Regions from separate parts of the Shewanella dokdonensis genome, predicted to be linked through region 4. Evidence: predicted binding sites of a transcription regulator. Region 4 holds the regulator's gene; each other region holds the start of a gene.

Region 1 (7,667 bases), 1.2 Mb from region 4:
GATAGACAACAGCCACAACACCAGCGCTGACAGGCCGCCCACCAGCGTTCCCACCAGCCCATAGTAGCGGCTGGCGCGATTGATGGTGTCATTGTCAGGACTGATGCGTCGCAGTAACGGAATTCGGGTAAAAAAGCCAACGGCAATCACAAACAGCCGTAGCTGCTCCAGCCAGAAAGCCCATTTACCCATTAATTTGCTCCTGAGCCTTTGCTATCAACAGCATCAGCTCCGTCTACAGCGGCCATTTCATTGTAGAAATTGACCGCAGAGTGCAACAGAGGCATCGCCAAGGCAGCACCAGAGCCTTCACCTAGGCGCAGATTCAGATGCAGCATAGGGTGCGCATCCAAACGAGCCAGTAATTGCTTGTGCCCATAAACGGCTGATTGATGTGCAAAAATCAGATATTCGCGTACACCTGGAGCCAATTTTACTGCGGCCAATGCAGCAACGGAGGAAGTAAAGCCATCAACCACCACTGGGACACCAAACTCAGCAGCGGCCAGCATGGCACCAGTCATCTGTACGATTTCATAACCACCGAGGCACGCCAGTACCCGCACCGGATCGGTCAGATTGGCATAGTGAAGTTGCAGCGCACGTTCCACAATCATACGTTTGTGTTTCAGCGCTTCTTCATCAATGCCTGAGCCACGGCCAGTACATTCTGCCACAGGAATGCCGGTAAGTGCCGCCATCACCGCGGAGGCGGAGGTAGTATTGCCTATGCCAATTTCTCCGACAGCCAGCATGTTACTGCCGTTATAGATATGGCGTTTCACCAGTTCTTTTGCCATGCGGAAACCTTCAAAGACGGTTTCAATGGACATGGCTTCTTGTTGATGTATCGGTTTAGTGGCGTCCCCTAACCGCTGGTTTACCACTTGCGGTAATGCCAACTGATGACGAGTACCACAGTCAATCACTTCCAGTTCTAGGCCATTTTGGCGGCAGAAGACGTTAATAGCCGCCCCACCTTTGACAAAGTTCTCGATCATTTCAGCGGTGAGTTCACTGTCACCGACTGACACACCAAAATCAGCCACACCATGATCGGCAGCAAATACCAGCATGACCGGCTTTTTGATGGCAAGTTTATCGTCAGGGGACTTAAACTGGATGCGTGCTAGCTTCAGCGCCACTTCTTCCAGTTTTCCGAGTGAACCACGTAACTTAGTTTTATGGTGTATCCGCGATTTGATAGCTTCATCAAATGCGTGATTGACGGGAGTTACCGAATACATAATAGATTGACCTTAATCTAAATTAATACTGCCTGCGCTGATGCAGAACAGCCAAAAAACACACTGCCGATTGCCGACGTAATAATGCCGACCGGAAGTTCCTGGGTGGGTAACAGACTGCGCGCCAGCACATCAACCCATACCATAAATAACCCGCCTGCCAGCGCCGTCAGCATCATTGAATACCGTCCCGGCAACAGCAAACGCAGCAGGTGAGGCACCATCAGCCCCACAAAACCAATACCACCACACTGAGCTACCAGTGTGGCAGTGATAAGTGAACACAATAACAACATTCCTAGCCGCATCCGCAACACCCTAACCCCCAAGGTGTGCGCGGTCTCATCGCCGCTTAGCATGACTAAGATCTGTCGTCGGTACCCGACGATCAGTACCAGTGCCACCAGCACCACAACTACTGGCACCCATAAACTATGCCAGTCCGCTCGGGCAAAACTCCCCAGCGTCCAGAACAGCATGGATGCGGTTGCCTGTGGTGTAGAAAAATACAACAACAAGCTGGTAAACGCACCGAACATAAAAGACACTGCCACACCAGACAGTAACAAACGTTCGACCTGACGTTCTGCCTGTCCCCCGCCATTGCCAAAACCAACAATACCGACAAACTCGCGCCGACGAAGGCCCCTAATGGTAATGACACCCAGGCCAGCCAAGTGCCGCCCAGTAATGTCATGGCCAATACACCGCCAAAAGAAGCACCCGCACTGATACCAAACAAGTAGGGGTCAGCCAACGGATTACGGGTCACACTTTGCAACACCAAACCACACATGGCTAAACCACTACCGGCAACAAATGCCAGTAACACTCGTGGGAGTCGTAACTCCCAGATAATCCGTTGGTCAATCTCAGACACTTGCCCCATGCCTGAAATTTTGTGACCTAAAACCCGAGCGACTTCCAGCACGCCAATATTATCGGCGGCACCAAAAGCAGTTGCTGCCAAGGGTGTGATCAGCAGCAGCAACACCACCACTAACCAGCAGCCCTGTAACCGCTTGTCCCCCATCAATGGCGGGCGTTTACTTGGCGGCATAGTTCACTCCGTTATCACACCGCACAGCATCTGTCTTATCGGCGGTCGGCGGCGCATAACCGTAAAAATACTGGAGCAGCGGTTTGCCTGTCTGTGAATGCCGACTTATTTGGCAACAGACACCAAAAACTTCGCTCACACGCTGCTCTGTTAGCACAGTTGCCGCATCACCGGCAGCAATCACACGCCCTTGATGCAATAACAACAACTCATCACACATCGCCGCTGCCAAATTAAGATCATGGATAGAGGCAATAACACTCACACCAAGACTTCTGACAAGCTCGAGGATCTGGATCTGATAACGAATATCCAGATGGTTCGTCGGCTCGTCCAGCAATAGCAACGCAGGTTTTTGCACGATTGCTCTAGCTATCAATGCCCGCTGTTTTTCGCCACCAGACAGATGTCGAAACATTGCCTCCGCTTGCTGGTGCAGACCAACCTGCGCCAATGCCGCGTCAACAGCATTATTATCCTCTGCCGAATTGCGCTCGAAAAGTCTTTTATAAGGGGTCAGACCGGTTGCGACGAGTTGCCGCAAACTCAGCTCTGACGCCAGAGGCATATCCTGCTGCACCACCGCCACCTGACGCGCAAAAGTTTGCAGCGACATGCCATCGATAGCATCACCATGCAACAGGATATTACCAGTATCGGGCTGAATATAGCGGTACAGACATCGCAATAAACTGGACTTACCAGCACCGTTAGGACCTATGAGTCCCAACACTTGCCCTTTGGGCAAGCTAAAGCTGACACCAGACAATATCGGCTTGCCTGCTACTGACCAGCAAATATTATCAGCCTTTAGGGCCGGCTCCATGGGCCGCCTCCACCAACATGATTATTTCAGGCTCAATAGGCTAACAGTATATGGCGCTCTGCCGCCAGTCATCCGCTGACGGTGGCAGAGGCAGACAACTGGCGATGTTTATAACTGCCAATGCAGTTTTGGCAGGCATTCCCAGTCACCATCAACTTCATGGGCATCCACTTCAATTTTCAGCAGTGCGCCGTAAGGCAGTTCTAGGCCGCTGAAGATACCGTTTAATGGCGGTTTTCCTGGGTTGATCATTTCGCTGATGAGCGTCCGGATCACGCCACCATGAGTGATCAACAAGGCATTATCTTGCTGGCTGCTTAGCAGTTCCTGTAGCAAGCTACTCCAGCCACGACTAATACGCTGGTACAGTTCATTCACGCTTTCAGCTTTTGGCGGGGTATGGTTGAGCGGATCGCATCCATAAGCGGCGGTGGCTTTAGGATAGTCGGCTTGCAGTGATGCCAAAGACTTACCGTCCCACTCACCAAAATTCAGTTCCTGCAACCAGTCAGCGGTGGCTAATGGACTTTCGAAAAATTCCGGCATCTCGCTGGCTAGGCTGTCGGCAAACAGGCTGCAACGTTGCAGCGGTGAACTCAACAGTCGTAACTTGCCTTCTGGCAGATGATTACACAGCTCACGCCAAGCGTTCCACATCTGCTCCTGTCCCTGCTCGCTCAATGGCGAATCGGTACGGCCTCTTAGAATATCGCCATCGGCACAGCGGCCGTGGCGCATCAGATATACTGTCAATTTTCTGTAGCAGGACATGATGGTTCCTTCGATTTAACTACCCAGGTTGGGGGCAACAATTTCACCTTGCCGCAGAACGCTGGAATCCTTATTATGGACGTCTATACGTATAAACATCCAAAACAGCCCTGTAGTTATTCCGCAGCCATACTATGATGCTTGTTTACTGTCATAATCACAGTAATGTGATCTGGATCATAACTCAATTTTAAAAGTTTGTATTTGTTAATTTTTATTTTAGTAACAGGTAATTAAGGCTTCGAATGATTAACACTTCTGCCACTGCTGTGAGCCGCAAGATACACGATGCTCTGGCGCAGCGAATTTTGATTATCGACGGTGCCATGGGCACTATGATCCAGAGCTTCAAGTTGGAAGAAGCCGATTATCGTGGTGAACGTTTTCGCGACTGGCATTGCGACGTCAAAGGTAACAATGACCTGCTGGTATTAACTCAGCCGCAGATTATTAAGTCGATTCACCGCCAGTATCTGCAAGCAGGTGCCGACATCATTGAAACCAACAGTTTCAATGCCACCACCATCGCTATGGCAGATTACGACATGCAGGCGCTGGTGAGCGAAATTAATGAACAAGCCGCCAGACTCGCCAGAGAAGCCGCCGATGAAGTGGCGGCAGCGACTGGAATACCCCGTTATGTTGCCGGGGTGTTAGGCCCGACGAATCGCACCTGTTCCATCAGTCCCGATGTCAATGACCCAGGGTTTCGCAATATCCATTTCGATGAGTTAGTGGCTGCTTACATACAAGCCACTGAAGCGCTTATCAAAGGCGGCGCGGACATACTGATGGTCGAAACCATCTTCGACACCCTCAATGCCAAAGCGGCATTGTTTGCCATTGATGAAGTGTTCGAAAAACTTGGCGTACGACTGCCAGTGATGATTTCCGGCACCATTACCGATGCCTCCGGCCGTACCCTCACCGGCCAGACTACTGAAGCTTTTTACAACTCATTGCGCCACATCAAGCCGTTATCATTTGGCCTTAACTGCGCCCTTGGGCCGAAAGAATTACGCCCCTACGTAGAAGAATTGGCACGCATCAGTGAAACCTTTGTTTCGGTGCATCCCAACGCGGGGCTGCCCAACGAATTTGGCGGTTACGATGAAACCCCGGCACAGATGGCCGAAGTCATCGGTCAGTGGGCCAAAGAAGGGCTGGTTAACTTAGTCGGTGGTTGTTGTGGGACAACTCCGGCGCACATTAAAGCCATCCGTGAAGCCGTCAGTCAGCATCAACCCCGGCAGTTACCCGAATTGCCCGTTGCTTGCCGTCTTGCCGGGCTGGAACCGCTGACCATAGACACCAACAGTCTGTTTGTTAACGTGGGAGAGCGCACCAACGTCACCGGCTCTGCTAAATTCTTACGGTTGATTAAAGAGGGACAATTTGAAACCGCGCTTGATGTGGCTCGCGAACAGGTAGAAAGCGGCGCGCAGATCATCGACGTCAACATGGATGAAGGCATGCTGGACGGCGTAGAGATGATGCAGAAGTTTCTCAATCTTATCGCCTCTGAACCCGACATCAGCAAAGTGCCAGTGATGATCGACTCCTCCAAATGGGAAGTGATTGAAGCCGGATTAAAGTGCATTCAGGGAAAAGGCATCGTCAACTCTATCTCGCTGAAAGAGGGTGAAGCCAGCTTCATTGCACATGCACAACTGGTAAAACGTTATGGCGCAGCGGCAATCATCATGGCGTTCGATGAACAAGGCCAAGCCGATACCCACGCACGCAAAATCAATATCTGTACCCGCGCCTACCGCATATTGGTCGATAAGGTCGGTTTTCCGCCAGAAGATATTATTTTCGACCCGAATATCTTTGCCATCGCCACCGGCATTGAAGAACACGACAACTACGCGGTGGACTTCATCAATGCCGTGAAAGATATCAAGGCCACTTTGCCACACGCCATGGTGTCTGGCGGGGTGTCTAACGTGTCCTTCTCCTTCCGCGGCAACAACCCGGTGCGCGAAGCCATCCATGCGGTGTTTCTGTATCACGCCATCAAGGCGGGCATGGATATGGGCATAGTCAACGCCGGGCAGTTGGCGATTTACGATGATATTGACCCCATTCTGAAGCAGCGCGTCGAAGCGGTAGTGCTGAATCTGCCATGCCCAGTTGCTGGCTCCAGCAATACCGAACAGCTACTGGATATTGCCGAAAAATTCCGTGGCGGCCAAAGCGGTGTTGGCAAGCAGGAAGATCAGGCGTGGCGACACTGGCCAGTGAACAAACGGCTGGAATATGCGCTGGTCAAAGGCATTACTGAATTTATCGATGAAGACACTGAAGCCGCCCGCCTAGCCGCGACGCGTCCACTCGATGTGATCGAAGGGCCACTGATGGATGGCATGAATGTGGTCGGCGATCTGTTTGGCGCCGGCAAGATGTTCCTGCCGCAAGTAGTGAAATCGGCGCGAGTGATGAAAAAAGCGGTAGCCTACCTGAATCCGTTCATTGAAGCAGAAAAGGTGCAAGGCTCCAGCAACGGTAAAGTCTTGATGGTCACCGTTAAAGGCGATGTGCACGACATAGGTAAAAATATCGTCGGTGTGGTACTGGCCTGTAATGGTTACGAGGTAATAGACCTCGGGGTCATGGTGCCAGTAGAACAGATCATCGAAACCGCCCGTAAAGAGCAGGTCGATATTATCGGTATGTCGGGGCTTATTACCCCCAGTCTGGATGAGATGGTGCATAACGTCAAAACCTTCGCCCGTGAAGGCCTGACCATTCCGGCGATTATCGGTGGTGCGACGACCTCAAAAATTCATACCGCGGTCAAGATTGCCCCGCACTATCCACATGGCGCCATCTACATTCCAGATGCTTCCCGCGCGGTGCCTATGGTGAGCAAACTGATCAATGACGAGACCCGCGCTAAGACCATCGCGGATATCTACGCCGAATACGAAGTGATGCGCGAGAAACGCCTGGCACAGACCAAACGCAAGACACTGGTGCCATTGCCTGCCGCCCGCGACAACAAAGTGCAGCACGACTGGCAGGCCAATCCACCCGTGAAGCCACAGCAATTGGGCATTCAGGTATTTGAGGATTATCCATTAGAAGATCTGCTGGGCCGCATCGACTGGACGCCATTTTTCCGCGCTTGGGAACTGCACGGCCATTTCCCAGATATTCTGGACGATATGGTGGTGGGTGAAGAAGCCCGTAAGGTCTATGCCGATGGCAAAGCTATGCTGCATAAAATCATTGATGAAAAATGGCTCACCGCCAAAGCAGTATTTGGCTTATTCCCGGCCAATAGCATCAATGATGACGATATCGAACTGTACGACAGTGAAGCGCGTCAACAAACCTTGCTGACCACCCATCACTTACGCATGCAGCTAGAACGTGTGGGTAATCATAACTTCTGTCTGGCAGATTTTGTTGCCCCCAAAGACAGCGGTGTTTCTGACTATATGGGCGCCTTTGCCGTCACGACGGGTCACGGCATTGAGAAACACTTGGCAAAATTTGAAGCCGCCCACGATGACTACAGCGCTATTATGCTGAAATGTCTGGCAGACCGACTGGCGGAAGCCTTTGCCGAACGCCTACATGAACGCGTGCGCAAGGAGTTCTGGGGTTATGCCGCTGATGAAGACCTCAATAACGATGCGCTCATCCGTGAGAAGTACAAAGGCATCCGCCCAGCGCCTGGCTACCCCGCTTGCCCGGATCACACCGAAAAAGGCTTGTTGTGGCAACTGCTGCAACCGGATCAACGGATTGATCT
Region 2 (7,667 bases), 560 kb from region 4:
ATCTATGGCTGTGACGATTGTCAGTTAGTGTGTCCGGTAAATCGCCAAGCCCAGCTGACCCAAGAAACCGATTTTTATACGCGCACGCCGCTACAGCAACCACAATTACTGACGTTACTGGGTTGGGATGAAGCGACTTTTCTGAAAAATACTGAAGGCAGCGCTATCCGCCGTATCGGTTATGAGCGTTGGCAGCGCAATATTGCGGTGGCACTGGGCAATGCCCCGGCCAGTGAGCAGATTATTCAGGGGTTGCAACAGCGCTTGCAAGGGGCGAGCGAACTGCTGGCAGAACACCTGCTCTGGGCGTTGCAGCAACAGCAAGGGGTAAACGCCACAGACACCACGCAGCAACGCAAAACTCAGCGCTTGATACGCACTGTTCGCAAAGGGTTGCCACGAGACGCTTGAGCCAAGGGGTTAGTCATCAGCATCCAGAGTAAAGCCAATCTTTATGGTCACCTGCCAGTGTGCAATCACGCCGGCTTCCAGATGTCCTCGGGTTTCAGTCACTTCAAACCAACGCAGGTTGTGCAGCGATTGAGCCGCTGCCGCTATCGCATTTTTAACAGCCTCATCAGAGCTGATAGGTGACGTGCCCGTGAGTTCAATAATCTTGTAAACATGACTCATAACATCCTCCTGAACGTAAGCCGCTAGCAATGGCCTGACTTGAGTATAGCCACAAAAAAACCGTGACAGCGGTGGTTAGCCTTTTGTATATTTCTCAATAGGATAAATATGAAATGCAGGGAACAGGCATGACTCGACAACACTCTGGTTTAGGGATAAGTTCTTTCATCGTCAGTTTGGTGGCAGCCATCTTAATTTTTGTCACGCTGGTGATTGCCGGGAATCTGGCTAATACAACCCCGGAGGGCTGAATGAAGACAGCCGTGCCGCCATGGCCATCGGCTTTGCCATTATCGGTCTAGTGTTGTTGTCACTGGTAGCCTTAGGGCTGGGGATTGCCGGTTTGTTTCAGAACGATCGCCAGAAAGTATTTCCGATTCTGGGCACGATTTTTTCCAGTTTCACCATCCTTGGGACTATCGGCTTGATCCTGCTGGGCTTGTCGATGACCTAAACCGGCCATCGACAAAACATTTGTTAACCCAATTGCCGTCTGAGTTCTCTGGCGGCGGCCACCATATTCTGCAACGCGGGTTCTACTTCATCCCAACTGCGGGTTTTGAGACCACAATCTGGGTTCACCCATAACTGCCGCACGGGGATCCGCTTGGCCGCTTGCTGCATCAGTGCCACCATCTCAGCCACCGTTGGAATGTTCGGGGAATGAATATCATAAACCCCAGGGCCGATTTCGTTGGGATATTCAAATGCCTCGAATACGTCCAGCAGCTCCATATGGGAGCGAGATGTCTCGATGGTGATCACATCAGCATCCATCGCCGCAATGGCTTCAATGGTGTCGTTGAACTCGCTGTAGCACATATGGGTGTGGATCTGGGTGTCATCCTTAGCCACCGAGGCGCTGAGCCGAAACGCCGCTACCGCCCAACGTAAATACTCTTGCCAATCACACTGTTGCAGCGGCAAACCTTCACGGAACGCGGGTTCATCAATCTGGATAATAGTAATGCCCGCCTGTTGCAAATCGGCCACTTCATCGCGGATAGCCAACCCTAGTTGATAGGCAATGGTTTCTCTGGGTAAGTCTTCCCGCACAAACGACCAATGCAGAATCGTGACAGGCCCGGTCAGCATGCCTTTAACCGGTTTATCGGTGAGACTTTGCGCATACTCGGCCCATGCCAAGGTCATCGGTTGTGGCCGGCTGACATCCCCATAGATCAATGGCGGTTTAACACAACGCGAACCGTAACTTTGCACCCAGCCAAAGCGGGTAAACCCAACGCCATTGAGCTGTTCGCCAAAGTATTCCACCATATCGTTGCGCTCGGCTTCCCCATGCACCAGCACATCCAGCCCCAGTTTCAGTTGGCGCTCAATGGTGTCGCGGGTGATCTGTTGCAGTAAACGAGTGTATTCTGCTGCGGCCAGCTCACCACTGCGCCAACGGTTACGCAACTGCCGAATCGCCGCGGTCTGAGGGAAAGAACCGATAGTAGTGGTTGGCAATAAAGGCAAGCGGAACTTAGCCTGCTGTTGCACCTGCCGCTGAGGGAACTCACTGTGCCGTTTAAAGTCAGCGTCATTCAGTGCCGCCACTCGTGCGGCCACCTTAATATCTGCCGCGGCTGCCTGCTGTGCTCGCCGCTGCTGGCAACGGGTGGCAATCGCAAGTGCATCGGCACTGGTTGGATGTTGCAGCAACAGTTGCAACTGCTGTAGCTCCGCCAGCTTCTGCCGCGCAAACGCCAAACGGGATTTCAATTCAGGTGCTAGCTCGGTTTCCAGCGCTAAGTCCACCGGGCTATGCAGCAAAGAGCAAGACGGTGCTAACCACAAGCGCTCGCCTAATTGCTGGGCATAGGGTGCTAACGTTTGTGCCAGCAGATCCAGCTCTGCCGCCCAGACATTACGGCCATTGATCACCCCGGCCGACAACACCTGCTCGTCCCGTAACGCAGCAACAAACAGCGGCAATTGCTCAGGTGCTGTCACCAGATCCAAGTGCAAGCCCGCAACCGGTAATGCCGAGATCAGTGATTGATGATGTGCCACACTGCCATAGTAGCTCGCCAATAATAGTTTCACCGGAGCGGCTTGCAGCGTGGCATAGGCGGTTGCATAGGCCTGTTGCCAATCAGGCGCTAACGCCAGAGCCAAGGCTGGTTCATCCAGTTGCACCCACTCAACACCCAGTTCAGCAAACTGCGCCAGTAACTGTTGATAAGCCTGCAGTAACTGCGGCAACAGTTGTAGCTTATCAAACGCATTTCCTACGGTTTTGGCTAAGTGCAGAAAAGTGATTGGCCCAAGCAGCACGGGTTTTACCCGATGCCCCAGCGCCTGAGCTTCTTTCACTTCATCAAACAATTGTGGCCAACTGATGCTGAACTGCTGTTCACTGCTCAATTCCGGCACCAAATAATGGTAATTAGTATTGAAGTATTTCGTCATTTCCGCAGCGGCAGCAGGCTGACCACTTGGCGCACGGCCTCGTGCCACACGGAACAAAGTATCCAAATCGATGGCGCCTTGCTGATGCCGCGGCGGGATCACGCCTAAGGTTGCACTTAACGTCAGCACCTGGTCGTAATAAGCAAAGTCGCCCACTGGCAACAAATCAATTCCGGCATCTGCCTGCCACTGCCAGTGAGTGCGCCGCAGCTCGGCGGCCTGAGCCAGTAACTGCGGCTGCGTCAGTTCACCACGCCAATACTGCTCCAGGGCAAATTTCAATTCGCGGCGACGGCCGATACGGGGAAACCCCAGATTATGTAATGTCATGCTTAAACCTCATTGCTTGCGATAGACAAACGACGCCAGATTAAGCAAATCAATCTAGGCGTCTAGACGTCCAGAAGTTTATTGTGATAGTCTCTGGTTAAGCAAACGAATTGGCTTCAACACCAACATGAGCGGGATTCATACGGGATGAGCATGATAGAACTCAGACATTTGTGGACACTGTTAGCACTAAAAGAGAGCGGTAGCCTAGCGGCGGCGGCCAAAAAGCGCTTTGTGACACAATCAGCATTGTCTCATCAGATTAAAGAACTGGAGACCCGCATTAACTCTTCGGTATTCATCCGCAAGAGTAAACCGCTGGCGTTTACTGAAGAAGGCACCCGGCTATTGTTACTGGCGGAAGAGATCCTGCCAAAAGTACAAGAAACCGAAAACCTGCTAAGACAGGGTACTAATAGCATTCAAGGGCCATTGCGAGTAGGCATTGAGTGCCACTCCTGCTTTCGCTGGTTGATGCCCGCAATGGAAGCCTTTAAGCATAAATATCCAGAGTCACGACTGGATCTTTCCAGTCGTTATCTATTTGATTCATTAGAAGCTTTGGAAAACGATGAGTTAGATCTGGTGCTAACCTCAGATCCGGTTGCCAGCCATACCCTCGCCTATCAGCATCTGTTTGAATTTGAAGTTAAATTGGTGGTCAGCAAGGAACACCCACTGGCAAAATTTGACTATGTATTGCCGCAGCAATTGCTCAAACAACCCATTCTCAGCTATCCGGTGCCCTTAGAGCGGCTGGATCTGTTCCGCTATTTCCTGGAACCCGCAGGCATTGCCCCTGGGCCACAAAAAACCAGCGATTTGACCAATGTATTATTACAGCGGCTAGCTTGTAATGAAGGGGTGGCAGCATTGCCCAACTGGTCAATGCGCGAGGCACACGGACTGAGCCTAAAAGCACTACGACTTGGCAAAGATGGCCTGAAACGGCCACTGTTCGGCGCTTATCGGCGCAACGCCAGCAACAGTAAATTGATCCAGCATTGGCTGACACTGGTAGCGGCAGAAGCCGTCACCCCGCAAGATAGCCATTGACCACTCAGAGTGAATTTAGCAGCAGACCACGTTGTGCCAGAATGCGCCGTAACACCAGCCCCGGCGAGTTAGCATCGCGGGTCTGACGCAAATTATGGGCAATCATAAACTCATGCTGTAATTCATCATCCAGACCAAGCGCCTCAAAAGCACCTAGCGTCAGCGATTTCTGTTGGGTATCAATCAAACTCTTGATGATACTTAACGGAAAACACTGCTCCTGCTCGGCATTCAGGTAAGCAAACGCGGTCAGCGCAATAATCTGTCCAAACACGCTGAACAACGCCAGCGTCTGTACTTCATCGGCATCAATACTCACACCCTGCATCTGATGCAGACTGTCGACCGCGTCGGTCGCAATCGCCTCCGTCAACCGCCAGTAACCTTGTACCAGCTTCCGATAAGGCTGTGGCAGCTCATCCAGCTTTTCTTTGAGATAAAAGGTAAATGCGTAGCGGTAAATATTGACCTGTCCCAGACGTACCAACGCATCTTTGAGACTGCGATTAGGGTGCAGCGATGGCGCCATAGCACAGTTACTGCGCCACAGCAGATGTGCAGCTAATGCAGGATCAGTAGAAACGATATCAATGACATTGCGAATATCACCGTCAGCAATAATGGCTTTCTTTAGCGGCACCAAGGTAGCACGCCGACCAATCACCTGCTCCTCATTGGCAATAATTGCACGGACCTCTGAGAAAACCTGCTGCTCAAGATCTGTCATAGAAAATTAATCCGTTGTTATTAGGACGATCAGTCCATTTTTTACAAAAGATTTACCCACAAATGCCACCCAAGGGTCAAGCCCATTTCGATGATTTTAGACATGACTTCGCGGATCAGAAAGCGCCAGCCTCTTTAAGCTTGTGGTAGATCGCAGTTGCTAACTGCTGATAGCCTGGCGGCGTTTAGGTGCACAGCGTCAGATTTCAACGCTGGCGAAGACAATAACCCACGCAGCACATCGTCCATCAACAAGCTGTCATGCTGCTTTGCCAACGTCTTATAAAACGGTGCCGATTGCAGCAACACCTGCTTTTGCGGCACCGCAATCAACAGCACTGGCACCGCCATACTTTGAGCATCCAACAACATCTGCTGCAAATTATCCTGGATCTGCTGCGACGGCACGCCACGTAAAATATCGTTACCACCTTCCAGCAGGATCAGCAGATCTGGCTGCATTTCATCTAAAAGCGCCGGTAATCTTTTGCGACCCTCGGCCGTCTGTTCCCCCGAGATCCCGGCATTCACCACTTCGCACCCACACAGTTTAGCCAATTGTGCAGGATAATCCTCATCTCTGGCCGCCCCTTCCCTACGGTCAGACTGTCACCAAAAGCCAAAATGCGCCCATCAGGGCCAAGATAGGGTAATGATGGATCTGAGCAGGCGCTCAAGCCCAACAGCAAGAGAAAGGATAAGGCAACACGCGGTAACATAAGCATCTCCATTGCAACGATTGCCAGCATAACGTCATCATGCGCATAAAAAAACGGACAAGCAAGCCCATTTAGCCATCGGCATCAGCCATAGGCTTTAACGCATTTTGCTGTATGGATGCATTTCGGAGTTGGATTCGCGGTCGAATCGAGATAAATTATTGACATAATTGGGTGGCGAACAATATTATCCATAAAAATTAAATTGCTGGGATCAGTGGTTTTCTCAACGAGCTAACAGTATTTTTGCTGAGGATATATCCTCAGTAGCTCAACACGTTGCAGTATTTAGTCTATTTCCTTACATATTCAAAAGACATGAATAGCGTTGAGAAGATAGTGTCCACTTCCCATTAATGATGAAATTTAGTAGGTATTAATCCAATAAAAAGAGTTATAGTATGAAACCGTTAAGATTTTTGCACATACCGAAAACTGCAGGTACTACATTTACTGACGTTCTTAAACTTCAGTATTTTAGACAAAAGAAGTTTGAATTCTCTGGTAATAGAGTATTGGACATCAAGAAATTTGAGTCGTTACCGGAAAGTGATAGAGAAAAAATCGTATTGTTTTACGGACATGCACCAATTGTAACGGGGGTAAATCACGCTGATAATGCTACTATCATCACGTTCATTCGGGAACCTATAAATCGTGTAAAATCTTTTTGTCAACATGTTTCTGAAGGCAAAAGCTCATGTCTAATTGATGATTTTCCTCCAAAGACTTTTAATTTAGACACCTTTTTAGAAAGCGGATATGGAGAGCTATCCAACCTACAAACCCAGATGCTGATCAATCACTGGGGAAAATCTGAATCTTCGATCTCGATTAATAACATGCCAGCTTCGGAAGCAATAGATATGGCATTATATAATTTATTTAATAGAGTATCGTATTTTGGTCTTCAAGAGTATTTTGATGAAAGTTTAATAATGTTCAGTTCAGCTATGAATTGGAGACTACCCTTGTATAGTGCTGGGAACAAGAAAGATAGTAGAAAATTAATTCAATTTGAAAGTCGTCATATAGAAAGGATCGCAGAGTTGAACGCAATAGATATAGAAGTATATAAAATTGCTAAAGAGAGATTCTTATCTAACATTAATAGTGCTACATTCGATAATAAAAAATTGAAATCGTTTCAACTTATGAATATTCCCGCATCAGTTTTTATAAAAAGTGGGATAAAGATTATGCGACTAAGAAAAGATTTAAATCGTTCTTAAACATGAATTTATCTATTTTCCCTAAACTGACAAAAATATAAATGGATTGGGGGTGTTCAATATTCTGTGTCAGCTTAGTCACAGATCGATATGGGCGTCTAAGCGCGCCTCGAAGTGTATCGACAACCGTGACAGTGTTAGATTCCTGTTTTGCACTGGGTGCGTCCAACGCTCAGATGCCCGCAATATACCGGCATAAAGCAGCTTAAGCAAACTGTTTTCATTGGCAAATCCGCCCTTAGTTTTGGTCAGCTTACGGAACTGGCGATGCACAGCTTCTACCGCGTTGGTGGTGTAGATAGCGGTTCTAACGTAGTCCGGGTATTTAAAATAGGCTGACAGCGTCGGCCATTTATTACGCCAGGAGTTAATCACCTCTGGGTATTCCTCACCCCATTTGGCTTCAAGCTCGTCCAGCGCCAACTCTGCGGCGTTTAACGTCGTTGCATTGTACACGCACTTTAAATCGGCCATAAAGGCTTTCTGGTGCTTGCTAGCCACGTGCTTAAGTGAGTTACGTACTTGGTAGATAATGCAGTGCTGTATTTCAGTCTTG
Region 3 (7,667 bases), 1.3 Mb from region 4:
GGCAGGCATAGAAACTACTCGCACCTTATGTCCAGCGGCGCTCAGTTCTGCCTGCGCTTTGACCGCCAGTTCCACTTCGGAACCGGTGGCGATAAAGATAAGTTCAGGTGTGCCATCACAATCCACCAGCACATAACCGCCTTTCGCCACATCGGCCAGTTGCACCGCAGTGCGTGGCATCTGCGTCAGATTCTGGCGGGAGAAAATCAGCGAGGTTGGCCCATCCTGACGTTCGATAGCATATTTCCAGGCAATAGCCGATTCCACCTGATCGCATGGCCGCCAAGTGCTCATGTTAGGCATCAGGCGTAATGTGGCCGTTTGCTCAACTGGCTGATGGGTTGGGCCGTCTTCCCCCAGACCAATAGAGTCGTGGGTATACACAAAAATCACCCGCTGTTTCATCAGCGCGGCCATACGTAGAGCATTACGCGCATATTCCATAAACATCAGGAAAGTCGCACCGTAAGGCACAAAGCCACCATGCAGCGCGATACCGTTCATCATCGCCGACATACCGAACTCACGCACCCCGTAGTGCAGATAGTTACCGGACGCATCATCGCGGCTAATAGACTTGGAAGCGGAATACATGGTCAGGTTAGAAGGCGCTAAGTCAGCACTGCCGCCGAGGAATTCTGGCAGTAATTTGCCGAAGGCTTCCAGCGCATTTTGCGACGCCTTACGTGAGGCGATATTGGCAGGATTAGCCTGCAACTGTTCGATATACGCCTGCGCGCCTGCCGCAAAATCGGCTGGCAACTGGCCACTGACACGGCGTTTCAGTTCAGCCGCCAGCTCAGGATATGCCGCAGCGTAGGCTGCAAACTGTTTGTCCCAAGCTGATTCTGCCGCGCTACCTGCCGCTTTGGCATCCCACGCGCTATAAATTTCGGCCGGGATTTCAAACGGCGCATACGGCCAGCCCAAAAATTCCCGAGAAGCTGCCACTTCAGCATCGCCCAGTGGTGAGCCGTGACAGTCATGAGAACCTGATTTGTTAGGTGAACCATAACCGATGATGGTTTTACAGCAGATCAGCGATGGTCGTGGATCGGCTTTAGCCTGCTCGATAGCCGCGTTAATCGCTGCCGCATTATGGCCATCCACCGCCGGGATCACCTGCCAGCCGTAGGCTTCAAACGCTTCGCGGTGTCGTCAGTGAACCAGCCTTCCACATGACCGTCAATTGAAATACCGTTGTCATCCCAGAAGGCAATCAGCTTGCCTAAGCCCAGCGTTCCGGCCAATGAACAAGCTTCGTGCGAGATACCTTCCATCATACAGCCATCACCCATGAACACATAAGTGTGATGATCCACAATCTCGTGGCCTTCTCGGTTGAACTGCGCCGCCAACACTTTTTCGGCAAGCGCCATCCCCACGGCATTGGTGATGCCCTGCCCTAAAGGCCCGGTGGTAGTTTCAACACCTGGCGCATAACCGTATTCAGGATGGCCTGGGGTGCGAGAATGTAACTGGCGAAACTGTTTCAGATCGTCAATGCTCAGATCATAACCAGACAGATGCAGCAGTGAATAAAGCAGCATAGAACCATGGCCGTTGGACAACACAAAACGGTCGCGGTTAGCCCATTGTGGATCAAGCGGATTGTGCCGCAGATGCCCACGCCAGAGGACTTCTGCAATATCAGCCATGCCCATTGGGGCACCTGGGTGACCGGATTTAGCTTTTTGCACTGCATCCATACTTAACACACGAATAGCGTTAGCGAGTTCTTTACGGGAAGACATGCTTTCTCCTGCGTAGTGGGTCTTGAGATTTGTCGGGCGGAAATTGGCGGTTATTTTCCCGCAGTGGGGCGGTTGACGCAAATATATTTCCGGCTTTAGCCGTGTGCTCTGCAACACAAGTTGTGTAGCAACCGCAAGAATTTCTTGCGCCAACCTGAGGGCTTAAGCGCTAGATGTAAAGTTGACAAGACACCTGCTGCGGTTATCGCTATCCATGAATAACTAAAAATTGCTGATATTCATAAAGAAATCCATAATTCCTAACGATAGCGATGGGGCTTACCGCACAAATATCAGCAAAAGGGGTTTTATAAAACCCAAATTAAATTAGAATAGACGTCTAGATGTAGATGCTTCTATACGGATGTAGCAGCAGCTAAAGATTTTTCATTAATCGCGAGATTTTCCAGACTATGGCAAGACACCTGTTTACTTCTGAATCTGTGTCAGAAGGACATCCTGATAAAATCGCCGATCAGATTTCTGATGCGGTGCTCGACGCCATTATCACCCAAGACCCTAAGGCCCGCGTCGCCTGTGAAACCTATGTCAAAACTGGCATGGTGATGGTAGGTGGTGAGATCACCACTTCTGCTTGGGTGGACATTGAAGAACTGACCCGTAACACCGTCCGTGAAATCGGTTATACCAGTTCTGAAATGGGATTTGATGCTAACTCCTGCGCGGTACTCAGCGCTATCGGCAAACAATCTCCTGATATCAATCAAGGGGTTGACCGTAAAGACCCGAAAGAACAGGGTGCCGGTGATCAGGGGTTGATGTTCGGTTATGCCAGTAACGAAACTGATGTGCTGATGCCTGCGCCCATCACTTACGCGCATGCGCTGGTTAAACGTCAGTCACTGGTGCGTAAACAAGGCCTGTTGCCATGGTTACGCCCAGATGCTAAATCTCAGGTCACCTTTGTGTATGACGATGACCAGATTGTTGGGATTGATGCCGTGGTACTGTCGACCCAGCATAGCGATGAAATCAGCCTGAAAGAGTTGCAAGAAGGCGTGATGGAAACCATCATCAAGCCAATATTGCCACAGCAATGGCTGACCAAAAATACCAAATTCTTCATCAACCCAACTGGCCGCTTTGTTATTGGTGGGCCTATGGGTGACTGTGGTTTGACTGGTCGTAAGATTATCGTTGATACCTACGGCGGTATGGCACGTCATGGCGGCGGTGCTTTCTCTGGTAAAGATCCGTCTAAAGTTGACCGTAGCGCAGCTTATGCGGCCCGTTATGTTGCCAAAAACTTAGTGGCGGCAGGATTAGCCGATCGCTGCGAAATCCAGGTTTCATATGCCATTGGTGTAGCTGAACCTACTTCGATCAGCGTGGAAACCTTTGGTACTGGTCGCCTTCCAGAAGAAAAATTGATTGAGCTGGTACGCCGTCACTTTGATCTGCGACCATATGGCTTGACCGAAATGCTGAATCTGGCCCGGCCGATTTACCAAGCGACTGCTGCTTATGGTCATTTTGGCCGTAGCGAATTCCCTTGGGAACAGACCAATAAGGCTGACGCGTTACGCGATGACGCTGGATTGTAAGTCGTTGGCTCTAAAAAAACCGCCAGTTGGCGGTTTTTTTATGCCCGAAGGCTTAGTAACAGTGATCGAAATGAGCACTTTCCATACACATAAAAGCTAACTGTTGGGGTGGCAATGGCGTCACACTCACCGTTTCGGCAGCCTTCACCCATGATTCTTCGGCCACCAGCGCCAACTGGCTGTGGTAATTATTGGTACGCCCACAATCAAAAATGCTATCGAGTGCCAGTACCAGAAAGCGCCGCCCTTCCAACCCCTGCACATTGGCTTCAACTACCCGACATTTCTGTTGCTGTAATGTCAGCAATGACACTAACCAGCGTGCCATATCAAAAGAAGATAATCTCAGTGTTTTGCTGAGCGTAAGCAACGACTCCCGCGTATCTAGTTCCTGAGTTTCCATCGCTTTTTTACTCACTCAATTAACAATACTTTAAGGCTAGCAAATCCTGCGCTATCCGCCTATAACACTGCCCGTCAATCGCGTAATTTTCTGGCAAGAGGTTTGAGCTTATTTCGGCATCGACCCTCACCGCTTGTTCATCATCTGGCTATCACGACTGACGCGCCGCTAGTGAGGTGAACCGGACAATATCCCCTTTGCCACACACTGTTGTTGCATAGACATTGACAATAATCGGAACATCACCTACTCAAAGTTGCAAAATATCTATAACAACTCCACACTTAATGCCAATTGACCTTCACAAAGGATAAGGCCATGCTGCCTGAATCGGTTAAACCTGGAATAAGTTTACTGGAAAATGACAATCATGGCCTGAACCTGGTGCGGTGGATGCATCAATGTGAGCTGATGAAACACTATTATCAGGCTGACAAGGTGTTTGTACTGCAAAAAACCGATACTGGTTATGAAGTGATTGTCAGTGCCGCCGACAACAGCATGCAGTTTGCCCCAGGCAAAACCTTTGATGCTGAAGCCACCTTACTGCAACGCATGGTCTACAGCACTCCTGACGGGCTGAATCTGGATCTGACGCAAGGCACCTCAGATGAGTATCCAGACGAGTTTCGCAGTGTGCTGTGTATTCTCTCGCGTCCCGTGCATTGGCCGGATGGTTCGGTCTTTGGTTGTTTGTGTGTACTCAATGCTCATGCCAATGAAAACCAGCATGTCAGTCCATTGATGTTAGAACCCTTCCAGATCTTGTTGCAGCAAGATCTGACATTACTGTGCCAAAACTACCGGATTGAAGCGCTATCCATGCGGGATGCCAACACCGGCATGCTCAACCATTACGGTTTTATCATGATGGCGCCGCGGCAACTCAATCTCGGCCGTCGTTTTGGTGCGCACTGTGGGGTAATTTTCTTTGAACTTGAGCCGACGGGTGACTTTGATGATGAAATGTTAAAACGTTGCCACCAAGAGTTAGCCAATCTGCTATTAACCACCCTCAGAGCCGCCGATATTGCGGCCCATTATGACAACACCAAATTTGTGTTGTTGGTATTTGTGGATCTGGAACGGGATCTGGAACATATCGTACGCCGGGTGGAACGAATCTTTGGCCAATCGCCACTGCCAATGTCACTGGATTACAGTTATCGTTTTTTCACACCCGATTCGACCGCTAAACTGGTAGCCATGGTGGATGAAGCCAAATCAGGCTTGCGGTCATCCCTGCCCAAACGCGACGATTAACATGTATAGGGCGATGTTTACCTTTGGCTAACATCGCCCGATGAAACATAACCTTTGTGCCGAGAGTTATCGGTAGTCCTTCATTTACGCCGCGAAACTCGTCAAACTGTCTCGCCTGACACTCTGACTACATCCTTTAATGCTGAAAAAACCTTGTTAGCACTGGCGCTAATCTCCCTCGGTGCCTGTCAATCAATGACGGCGATACCCGTTACCACTAACGCCTTGTTGGGTCGTTGGCATATTACACAGCTCCGCGGCCAATCGGTGGCTGATTTTAGCCCGGCACAATTGACCTTTGCCGTCGATGGAAAGCTCAGTGGCAATAACAGCTGCAACAACTTCGTTGGCAGTTATGTGCTGAACGGCAAGCAACTGCTAATCAAACCCGTGGCTAGCACCATGAAAGCCTGCGTTGATGTACTGATGCAACAAGAGCAGCAGATCATGCAGTTGCTGCCACAGGTGACAACAGCCATCACTGAAAACGGTACGCTGCAACTTGTCGACCCGAGTGGCATGGTGCTGATCACCTTGAGCCGCCACTAAGCGGCTGCAAGTTTATTGTTCAGTCGGTGCGTTGTTCTGCTGCTGCGTTTTGCTCTGCAATCCGCACACTTTGCTGTAGATCGGCATTGTAATGCTCCAGATCCAACTCATCTTCAGATTTAGCAATTACCGTGGTTGCCACCAAGTCGCCAGCCACATTCACAACAGTTCGCGCCATATCGAGAATTCGGTCAATACCGGCAATCAGTGCCACCCCTTCTAAGGGTAAACCGACAGAATTTAGCACCAGTGTCAGCATCACTAAACCCGCTCCCGGAACCCCAGCCGTACCGATAGACGCTAAGGTTGCGGTCAACACAATGGTGGCATAGTCAACCCAAGTGAGATCGACTCCAAATGCCTGCGCCACAAACAGAGCGGTCACCCCTTGATACAGCGCCGTACCATCCATATTGATGGTCGCCCCCAGCGGTAACACAAAGCTGGAAATCTTTTTATTAACCCCGAGATATTCGCTGGCACACTTCATACTGGCGGGCAAGGTTCCGGCAGAACTGGAGGTGGTAAAAGCCACCGCCAGGGCGTTGCTGACCCCTTGAAGAACTGTAGCGGATTGAGGCGGGCAAACACACTCAGCACCACGCTGTAAAACCCCAGTACGTGCAATATGCAGCCCAGATATACCGCCACGATCACTTTCAGCAATGGCAAGAGCATCTGCATGCCATATTTTCCGGAAACCCACGCCATTAACCCAAACACCCCATAAGGTGCCAGTCTCATCACCATGTCGGTCAGCTTATACATGGCTTCGGCTAAGCTCTCAAACACCCGAATGGCCGGTTTGCCGTGCTCGCCAATCAGCACTAAGGCTACCCCGAGTGCCACCGCAAACACGATGACTTGCAGTATTTGCCCATCGGCCAGTGCCGCCACCGGGTTGGTTGGCACTATGTTGATCAGGGTTTCCATAATCGAAGGAACGGGTTTACTGTCAGCCGCAACTGCATGTGCGGCTAATGGCAAACCCGCGCCAGGCGCCATCAAAGCGCCAACCAACAACCCTAACGAGATGGCAATCGAGGTGGTGGCTAAATAGAAGGCAAATGATTTAAAGCCAATGCGCCCCATCTTGCTGGTATCCTGCATGGAGGTCACACCGACGATCAGCGAGCAGAATACCAAGGGCACAATCAGCATTTTAATGGTGTTCACAAACAGAGTGCCGATAGGTTTGAGGTAGTCAGCGCGTTCACCCAACAACTGACCGACAACAATACCCAGTGACATTCCTGCCAGAATTTGCAGCCACAATGGCAGACGCTGCCAACGGCGCCAGAGTGCTCTGGTCAGCGAAGGCTTATGATTAGACATGTTATTTTTACCTTAGGGAAAGAGGATGTTCTCTGCTGGCCGGAAACAGCCATGATGCGCAGCCTAGCATAACGCACCGCTGAATGGATGATCTATGTCAACGGCTGTAGATTAATGCAGCACAGACAGTTGGTGGTTAGCCCAACTGTCTGTTATCTCTGTGGCGAATCGGCTATTGCTGGCCCTGTAACCGTAGCAATTGGCTACCATGCGCGGCAACGGTAAATGTGAGTTGGGGCTGAAGGATAACCTCCTGCTGTTGCCATAAGTCACGTCCGCTTTGCCAAGCACTCAAGCCACTGTCGGCAACGGTTAACGTCATGGTTTTGCTCTGAGCACCGCGATTGAATAACGCCACAGCAACACTGCCATCCGCTAGTGGCTTGCGCCAGATTTCGCTATCGCCGTCTTTACGCACTGACTGCCCCTGAGCACCCAGCACATCTTGATCGATAGCGATCACCTCGGGATTCTCCAGTAATGCCACCGTTGCCGCAGACATGTGTCGCACATCATGCCCCATGAGCAATGGCGCGGCAGACATCGCCCATAAGGTCATATAAGTCTGATATTCATCATGGGTCATACCACCGTTACCAACTTCCAGCATATCCGGGTCATTCCAACCGCCCGCTCCGGCATGTTGTGGCTTACCATTAAGCTCAAAACCAAGACGCGCCATGACCTCATACTCATCAGTAATATCGCCAGTAGTGCGCCATAAGTGGCCGCCGACACTGCGCCCCCAACTGCCAACATCGGCGCGGCCATACTCACAGAGGCTGTAGACAATAGCAC
Region 4 (7,667 bases):
TACTTTAATTCCACGGGTTAATTCTGCACTTGCCGCGCTTGAACATCATAAACCGAATATTTTAAGTTGGTATCAAAAGCCTGCTGGATTAATTTTTATAGCTGTTTGTGGTGGCGTACTAACATACGCTGTTTTGCTTTTGCTTGGTTGGGTTCAATTACCCAAAACATAACAAACAAAATTTAACGCCAGCAAAAAATGCTGGCTGCGACGTCAACCAGCTGCGCGGCTTTCCGCGCTAAATTTAGGCGTTATGTGTGAATGAACATGGATTGGCGTCAGTTGGAAACTTTTAAGGGTATTGATCTAAATGACTCTTTCATTTTGGATTGGAGTCATGAAAGTGATCGTTTGTCTTTTGAGTTGGAAGTGAGCATATGGCCAGATTCAGCGTATAACGTTGAACCAAAACCCGATGAATATACTTGCTATCGTAAAGCGATCTTATGGTTTGAAAATGTAAAAGCAGTATCTGGTTTAAAGGCAAAAGATGCAGTGATTACATCCACAGATGCTGGTGGTTCAGTTGACTACGGAAACATAGATTCTTTAATAGTTTTAAACGAAGGATTTGTGCTTGAAGGCGATATCGGTTGCATAAAAATATTCGGCAGGGAGCTTCGATTTGAAATTCACACATAACAAGCCGCGTCATTCGGGGTCTACGTCCCCCTGCGGCGCTCACACGTTCGCGCACATACGACCCGAAATAATAAGGCTCCCTCAGGAGCCTTATTTGCATAGAAGAATTGGCACATCGGTGCCATATTAATCTTCTAACAAATCGCGGCAGATCTGTACGAGATCTGACTGCACTGCCGCGGCGGTGACTTCACGGCCAGCGCCGGGGCCGCGAATGATCAGCGGGTTGCCCTGATAAAACGCGCTGCGGATAACAAACACGTTATCGCCAGGTGTCAGGTTAGCGTAGGGATGGCTCGGTTCCACCCATTGCAGTGCCACTTCAGCGTTGGCGCCCTGCTCGGTGCGTTCCAATGCCGCCACATAACGCAGCACCTTGCCCTGCTCATTGGCCGCTGCATACTGCTGTGCCAGTTCGCTATCCAGCTCAGGTAGCCGTTGCAGGAAATCCGCGGTTGAAATCTCGGCCAGATGTGCGGGCACCAATGAACTGAGGCGGATATCTTCCAGCTCCAGTTCCAGGCCGATTTCCCGAGCCAAAATTAACAGCTTGCGCTGCATATCGCGGCCAGAAAGATCATCGCGAGGGTCTGGTTCGGTAATACCCAGCGCTTTGGCTTCTAACACCAGTTCCGAGAATGGTCGCACCCCATCGTAGTTTTCAAACAACCAGCAGAGTGTGCCGGAAAAGATCCCGCCCACTGCCTGCACCTGATCGCCGCTATTATGCAGATCATTGAGCGCATGCTGCACCGGCAAGCCAGCGCCGCAACTGGCATTGTAGCGCCAGAACAAACGGCGATTTCCCAACATCTGCTTCAGTTCACGATAGAAGGCCAATGGCCCAGAACCGGCCAGTTTGTTAGCGCTGACCATGTGAATTCCGTGAGCAAAAACTCCGGGTACTGCAAGGTCAAACTAGCGCTGGCGCTGATGTCGAGTGCAATCAATTCATCACATGAAAGCGCATCCGCTTGTTCAAACAGATGCTCGTATTGCCACGGTGTGGCTTCTGCCTCAAAGCGTGCCTGCCAATCGGTGACTGCGATACCCGCATTGCAAAACAGAGCTTTGCTGGAGCTAGCCAATCCCACTAGCGCCACATCGGCTTCCAACTGGCGGTTGAGTTGCGCGGCAGATTTGCCAAACAATGTCACCCAGGCTTCACCAATATTACCAACGCCCAGCAAAATGATGCCGACACGTTTGCGCGGGCCCGCACAGCGACGATGGACTTTCTGGGTCAGCAAGGCCACCTGTTGTAGTGGCACTAAGGTCACCAGACTTAAAGCATCCTGATACAAAGGCCGGGCTTCGCGGCTCAGCAACCGTGCAAAACTGCGCCGATATTGTGCTGCTGCGGCACTCACTAGCGCCACCAACCCAAAACCGGTATGGCTTTCAATATCGCTGATCCCTAGCGTGTCAGTGAGTTGCTGTAACAAGGCCAACAGCTGTTTACGGGATTCCAGTGTGTATGCCAATTCATGTTTCTGTTTACCCAACGACCAATGTGCTAAGGGTTGCAACCCGGCATGTTCTAACGCTTCGGCCAGTGTTTCCCATGAGGATTGCAGTTGCAGCGTAACCGTCAGCACTTCATCGAGGCTAGTCACAACCGGTGCGCTGGCAACATCGTTGTGCGGCGCCACCAGCGTAAAATCGGTTTGCGGCGCATAACTGGAACGCACCGCCAAACTCACTTGCGTGTTATACAGCGGTTGCAAGGTGCGGGAATGCAATACCGGGGAACCTAGCCGTGCCAACCGATCAGCCTCTGCCAGCGACATGCTTTGCAGTAATCTGGCGTCCTGAATTTTGTTAGGATCGGCGTTAAACACCCCTTCAACGTCAGTCCAAATTGTTACCCGATCAATGTCGGCCAGACTGGCAATCAAGGTGGCACTGAAGTCAGAACCATTACGCCCCAGCAGTAACATCTCTCCGGCCGGATTGGCGCAGATAAAACCGGTGACCACCAGCCGTTCATCGGGGTGTTGTTGCAGCATTTGCTGCACCTTGGCGCGGGATTCTTCGACACGGATTTTCGGCACGGCGGCTTCATCGGCAACCAGCAGACCGCGCGCATCAATGTTGCTGGCGGCCACGCCAGATTCGCGTAACAATGCCGCCATCAGCCGGGCTGACCAACGCTCACCAAAACCCACCACTTGGTTGCACTGATAGTCGCTACGTATATCCAGCGCCAGCAGACTCATCAGCGTGGCGCGATCATTGGCTAAGCGTTCCCGCAACTGCCTTGCCTGTGAGTTACTCAATAACTGCTCAATCAGGTTTTGCTGATAGCTCATCAGCACCTGCAATTCTTCCTGCCACAGTTGGCCTTGCTCACGCAGTGCCAGCAGTTTGTACAGGAAGTTAGTGGTTTTGCCTGCGGCAGAAACCACTATCAGATCATCAGGCCGCCCGTGGGTCAGCAGGATGTGGGCCACCCGCCGGTAACAGTCAGGATCGGCAAGACTACTACCACCAAATTTATGTAAGTGACTACGTGCCATCAATCAATGCTCCCCAACTCAACAAGCGGCAACTGCGGCTAAACCCGCAGCAATGTCGTCCAACAGATCCTGCGGATCTTCAATGCCAACAGACAAGCGAATAAGTGTATCTTTAATACCCGCTTCGGCGCGAGCAGCGGGCTCCATCGCCCGGTGAGTCATGGTGGCGGGCACGGCGACCAGGCTCTCCACACCGCCGAGGCTTTCTGCCACAGAAAAATAGTGTAAAGCACCGAGAAATGCGGTGACTTCAGCATCGCCACCTATCAGTTCAAAACTGACCATGGAACCAAATCCCTGCTGTTGTTTGGCCGCAATTGCATGACCAGGATGCTCTGGTAATCCCGGATAATACACCTGCTGCACCTGGGCACTGTGTTGCAACAGTTCGACGATTTTAGCGGCATTACTCTGGTGCTGCTGAATACGTAATGCCAGTGTCCGTAAACCGCGCAACGTCAGATAACTGTCAAAAGCACCACCGGTTAGCCCTAGCGTATTAGACCACCAGTGCAGCTGTTCAGCCAGCGCTGGATCTTTGGCGATTACCGCACCACCGATGACGTCACTATGACCATTGATATATTTGGTGGTGGAGTGCACCACAATATCGGCCCCCAACTGTAATGGCTGCTGCAGCGCGGGTGACAGGAAAGTATTATCGGCCACCAGCAGCGCGCCCACTTTTTTACAGGTTGCGGCCACGGCGGCTATATCAATGACGCGCAGCAAAGGATTTGATGGAGTTTCAAGCCACACCATTTTAGGTTTACGGGCAAGCGCCTGCTGCAATGCTTCGGTGTCGGTTTGATCTACCACAGCCAACTGGAACTGGCCTTTTTCGCCAGATTGGTAAACAGTCGATAACAACCACCGTAACAGTCGTGAGGCACCACCAGCAGGTCGTCTGGCCCCAACAGGCTGACCACCAAAGTCACGGCTGCCATGCCGCTGGCAGTGATCACCGCTGGGCACCCTTGTTCCAGCTCACCAATGGCATTGCCGAGAATATTGCGGGTGGGATTACCGGAACGGCTGTAATCAAACTGCCGTGGCTGCTTATGGCCGTCAAAAGCATAGTTGGTCGAAAGATAGATGGGCGGAACCACTGCACCATGCTGGCTATCGGACTCAATACCCTGACGGACAGCGATAGTGGCCATTTTCCGTACTGTCATTTTCGACTCCTTAAATTCTTTTCGAGAAACACCATAAAGATGTCTGGATGGCTAAATTCTACCAAGTCACCCTTTGGCGTCAATAGGCATAAAGACGTTTAGACGTCCAAATGTATAGAATTCCGTTTTTGTGATACAGTATTATGGCTCTGTATTTGACTGTAGGGTGTAAGAGTTTAAAATCGGCAGCGAATTAGCGACATAGCAGGTGCAACATGACTGAATGGAATGGCGAGTACATCAGCCCTTACGCTGAACACGGGAAGAAAAACGAACAAGTAAAAAAAATCACTGTGTCTATTCCGTTAAAAGTACTGAAAGTGCTAACGGATGAGCGCACTCGTCGCCAGGTCAATAACCTGCGCCATGCCACTAACAGTGAACTGCTTTGTGAAGCATTTCTACATGCTTACACAGGGCAGCCATTACCCAATGATGTCGATCTGTCCAAGGATCAACCAGACAGCATCCCGTCAGAAGCGAAAAAGATGATGGAAGAGATGGGTATTGAATGGGAAGAAATGGAGTAAATGTATTGCGCCCCCAAGCTTATCCACTTTGTTAACTGCCGCAGACGTTCCGGCAATCCCCCGCAGTTATGTGGTCGTTGATTGATCCTGTTACCTTATTGCTGGCATCGCTGATTATTGTCATCGGTGCCGTCACCCAAAGCTTGCTAGGCTTCGGTCTGGCAGTAGTTTCTACCCCGCTGCTTTATATTGTTGACCCAGAACTGGTGCCCGTGCCGGTGATTATGCTCAGTTTTTCCATTGCTCTGCTGACGCTACTGCGTGAACGCGGCAATTTGGAACTGGGCGGATTACAGTACGCGCTGGCTGGCCGGATCCCCGGCAGCTTGTTAGGGGTCTCTTTGCTATTGGCACCTCGCGCGGTGCTTGGCTTGATTATTGCGGCCATTGTTGGCGCGGCAGTAGTGATGAGCCTGAAAAATTCAGCGTGGCGGTCACTCGCCGCAACTTGTTTATTGCCGGGGCTTTTTCAGGCGTTTTCGGCACGGTCGCCGGTATAGGCGGCCCACCAATGGCGTTACTGCTCACCGGGCGTGAAGCTGGGAAATTTCGCGCGGCATTGTCGGCCTTCTTTATGGTCAGTACCTGTATCAGTCTGCTGGTTCTGACGTTCTCCGGTATGGTCAGTTGGCGTGATCTGCTGCTATCAATGTTGCTATTACCAGCGGTAGTGCTCGGGTTTATCGCCTCAGGCATCTTGTTACCCCGAGTAGATAAACGCCGCACCCGTTTGCTGACATTAGCGCTGTGTGGCGCCAGCGCGTTACTGCTGGCACTCAAATCCCTGTGGGCGTTGCTATCCTAACAACGCCCATAGAGCAGCAGTTTTAGAAGTGATACGAGGTCTGTAACGCGCCGCCGATAGCGTTATCGCTGCCAAACATCCCGGTCAGATCTAATCTAAAGAACTTGCCGATAGCGATACCCGTTCCCACTGAATAGATATCGGTGGTGACATCGTTGAGGTCCTGCCGATAACCGAGCCGCACAGCCAACCAGTCAGTAGCCTTGACTTCACCACCAACACGCCAATATTTCGGTCCTTCCAGCTCGGCAAACTTGTTGTTTTCCGTCAAGTCGATATCGCTGGTCAAGGTCACGGCCCGCCATTCATAAGCGACACCTGCGGTTACCATGGGTTTGATCTGGTAAGTGAGTTGCCGACCTTCCGAAACCATGGTTTGCAGATCTTGCTTCACTAGATTACGACCGCTGAGTCCCAAAGTCAGCCCCGGCATGGGTTGCAACGCGACCCCAACATCCAGGTTAAAACCTGTGTCATCGTTACGATAATCGTCACTGTCGAAATCATTGACATCAAAATTGTTGGCAGACACCGCATAATTGAACGTATCCAGCCGCTGCAATTTAGGAGTAATCCCAACGGTGAGCGGCATATCTGCCACAGTGAAGCCACTGCTCAACGCCACCCCAACATCAGAAACCGCCCCGGCAATCACGCGCCCTTGAGACGACAAGTCATCCAGCGACGGCGGATTTAACGGATCCAATGTACTCAGTAACGACAGATCGGACTCACTGATATCGGCCAACGCAAAGCCATCGAGATAACTCTTGGCGATGATAGCAACCGACAAGCGCTTACTAGAGGGCAGGACCACGGCAAGCCCCAAACCAGCACTGGCGTAAGCGCTATTGCCGACTAATGACTGTAGGTTTCCCAAGAGCTGATCGCGATAATGGATCATTCCCTCAACATCGCGGTTATCTATCGCCAGTTCCAAAGCATCATAGTTATCTTGCACATCATCAAACTTGTCGACCATTTTGTCTTTATCAGCACCGTCTGCGCCTAAGGTTGGCAACAGCAGACTGACGTCATCGCTTTGGCGCTCCGTTAGGCTCAGTAATGCCGGGTTGATAAAGCCCGCTACCATTCTGTCGCCTGCCGCCACACCAGCACCACCCATAGCATCGGTTCTGGCTTCATACACATCTTGTCCGGCCCATAATGGCCCACAACTCAATGTCGTGGCGCATAGTAACGCCAGTGTCTTCAGTTTCATCCCGTCTCTCCCCAGCCGCTGTTTGTTCAATTAAAGATAGTTGTTACCCAATGACTCTTCAGAAAAAGCGACATAAAAAAGCCCTCACTGAAGCGAGGGCTTTGATTTTCATCACATAAATGATTTAGCCAAGGTAACTTTGACCGGCATACAGGATGAAGTGTCTTAGTGCCAGCACCCCGGTTAGGCTACACAGCGCCCCTAACAACATCACGCCTTTGCCATGACGTTGCGGTGCCGGTAACAGCAATGATAACAGCGGAACCCCAAAACCAACCGCTACTACTAGCGTCCAGAATACTGCCGCCCAAGTGCCAGTTGTCAGCGATGCCAACGCCAGCGCTGCGGCGCCACCCTTGAAGTACAGGCCACAAAACAGCATAAACAGGAACAGAATCTCAATGCCAACAACGGGCAGTTCAATCCCATGCAGGCGACCAAGCTCATGATCATGCGCCGGGGTTTTGAACAACAGCAATGCAACGACAGCATTGGCGGCCGCACCAGCAGAAATCCCTGACACCAAGAACAGCGCTGGCAAAATTGCAGTATTGAGCATCGGATAGATATTCATCGCTGAGATCAAGAAACCAGTGTAAGCACCCACGATCACCGCCAGCGCAAACAACAAGGTTTCAATTGGTTTTCTGAGACCATTCAGTACATCGGCCAGCCCCTGAAGGAAACCTAAACCGATAGCTGCCAGTTGCCCACGGAATACCACCAACGCATAGAGGAAGCTCAATGGAATAAAGACCAGTAGCGCCAGCA

The links. Region 4 encodes MetJ, which represses methionine synthesis genes. Its sites were predicted from a motif close to TAGACGTCTAGACGTCTA; they were not measured.
Region 1: a site for MetJ is predicted at 3,981-3,998, ahead of metH (methionine synthase). Genes of this name have one in related genera too.
Region 2: a site for MetJ is predicted at 3,434-3,451, ahead of metE (5-methyltetrahydropteroyltriglutamate--homocysteine S-methyltransferase). Genes of this name have one in related genera too.
Region 3: a site for MetJ is predicted at 2,088-2,105, ahead of metK (methionine adenosyltransferase). Genes of this name have one in related genera too.

Annotation. Positions count from the first base shown of each region.
Region 1 covers NZ_CP074572.1:1,169,002-1,176,668, forward strand. The annotation lists gene KHX94_RS05600 (adenosylcobinamide-GDP ribazoletransferase) at 1-192, opposite strand, end outside; gene cobT (nicotinate-nucleotide--dimethylbenzimidazole phosphoribosyltransferase) at 192-1,247, opposite strand; partial or broken gene KHX94_RS05610 (FecCD family ABC transporter permease) at 1,265-2,280, opposite strand; gene KHX94_RS05615 (ABC transporter ATP-binding protein) at 2,294-3,133, opposite strand; gene KHX94_RS05620 (histidine phosphatase family protein) at 3,242-3,904, opposite strand; gene metH (methionine synthase) at 4,150-7,667, shown strand, end outside.
Region 2 covers NZ_CP074572.1:2,948,978-2,956,644, reverse strand. The annotation lists partial or broken gene queG (tRNA epoxyqueuosine(34) reductase QueG) at 1-411, shown strand, start outside; gene KHX94_RS14170 (dodecin) at 421-633, opposite strand; gene KHX94_RS21215 (hypothetical protein) at 762-884, shown strand; gene KHX94_RS14165 (hypothetical protein) at 905-1,087, shown strand; gene metE (5-methyltetrahydropteroyltriglutamate--homocysteine S-methyltransferase) at 1,111-3,378, opposite strand; gene KHX94_RS14155 (LysR family transcriptional regulator) at 3,532-4,434, shown strand; gene KHX94_RS14150 (HDOD domain-containing protein) at 4,439-5,161, opposite strand; gene KHX94_RS14145 (GDSL-type esterase/lipase family protein) at 5,296-5,718, opposite strand; gene KHX94_RS14140 (sulfotransferase family protein) at 6,281-7,111, shown strand; gene KHX94_RS21210 (transposase) at 7,190-7,667, opposite strand, start outside; partial or broken gene KHX94_RS21205 (IS256 family transposase) at 7,659-7,667, opposite strand, start outside.
Region 3 covers NZ_CP074572.1:1,066,098-1,073,764, forward strand. The annotation lists partial or broken gene tkt (transketolase) at 1-1,754, opposite strand, end outside; gene metK (methionine adenosyltransferase) at 2,168-3,319, shown strand; gene KHX94_RS05120 (hypothetical protein) at 3,372-3,737, opposite strand; gene KHX94_RS05125 (GGDEF domain-containing protein) at 4,041-4,985, shown strand; gene KHX94_RS05130 (META domain-containing protein) at 5,181-5,534, shown strand; partial or broken gene KHX94_RS05135 (dicarboxylate/amino acid:cation symporter) at 5,554-6,869, opposite strand; gene KHX94_RS05140 (glycoside hydrolase family 27 protein) at 7,042-7,667, opposite strand, start outside.
Region 4 covers NZ_CP074572.1:2,389,525-2,397,191, reverse strand. The annotation lists gene KHX94_RS11490 (hypothetical protein) at 1-172, shown strand, start outside; gene KHX94_RS11485 (hypothetical protein) at 268-642, shown strand; partial or broken gene KHX94_RS11480 (bifunctional aspartate kinase/homoserine dehydrogenase II) at 769-3,161, opposite strand; partial or broken gene metB (cystathionine gamma-synthase) at 3,180-4,339, opposite strand; gene metJ (met regulon transcriptional regulator MetJ) at 4,555-4,869, shown strand; partial or broken gene KHX94_RS11465 (sulfite exporter TauE/SafE family protein) at 4,938-5,674, shown strand; gene KHX94_RS11460 (conjugal transfer protein TraF) at 5,697-6,896, opposite strand; gene nrfD (NrfD/PsrC family molybdoenzyme membrane anchor subunit) at 7,021-7,667, opposite strand, start outside.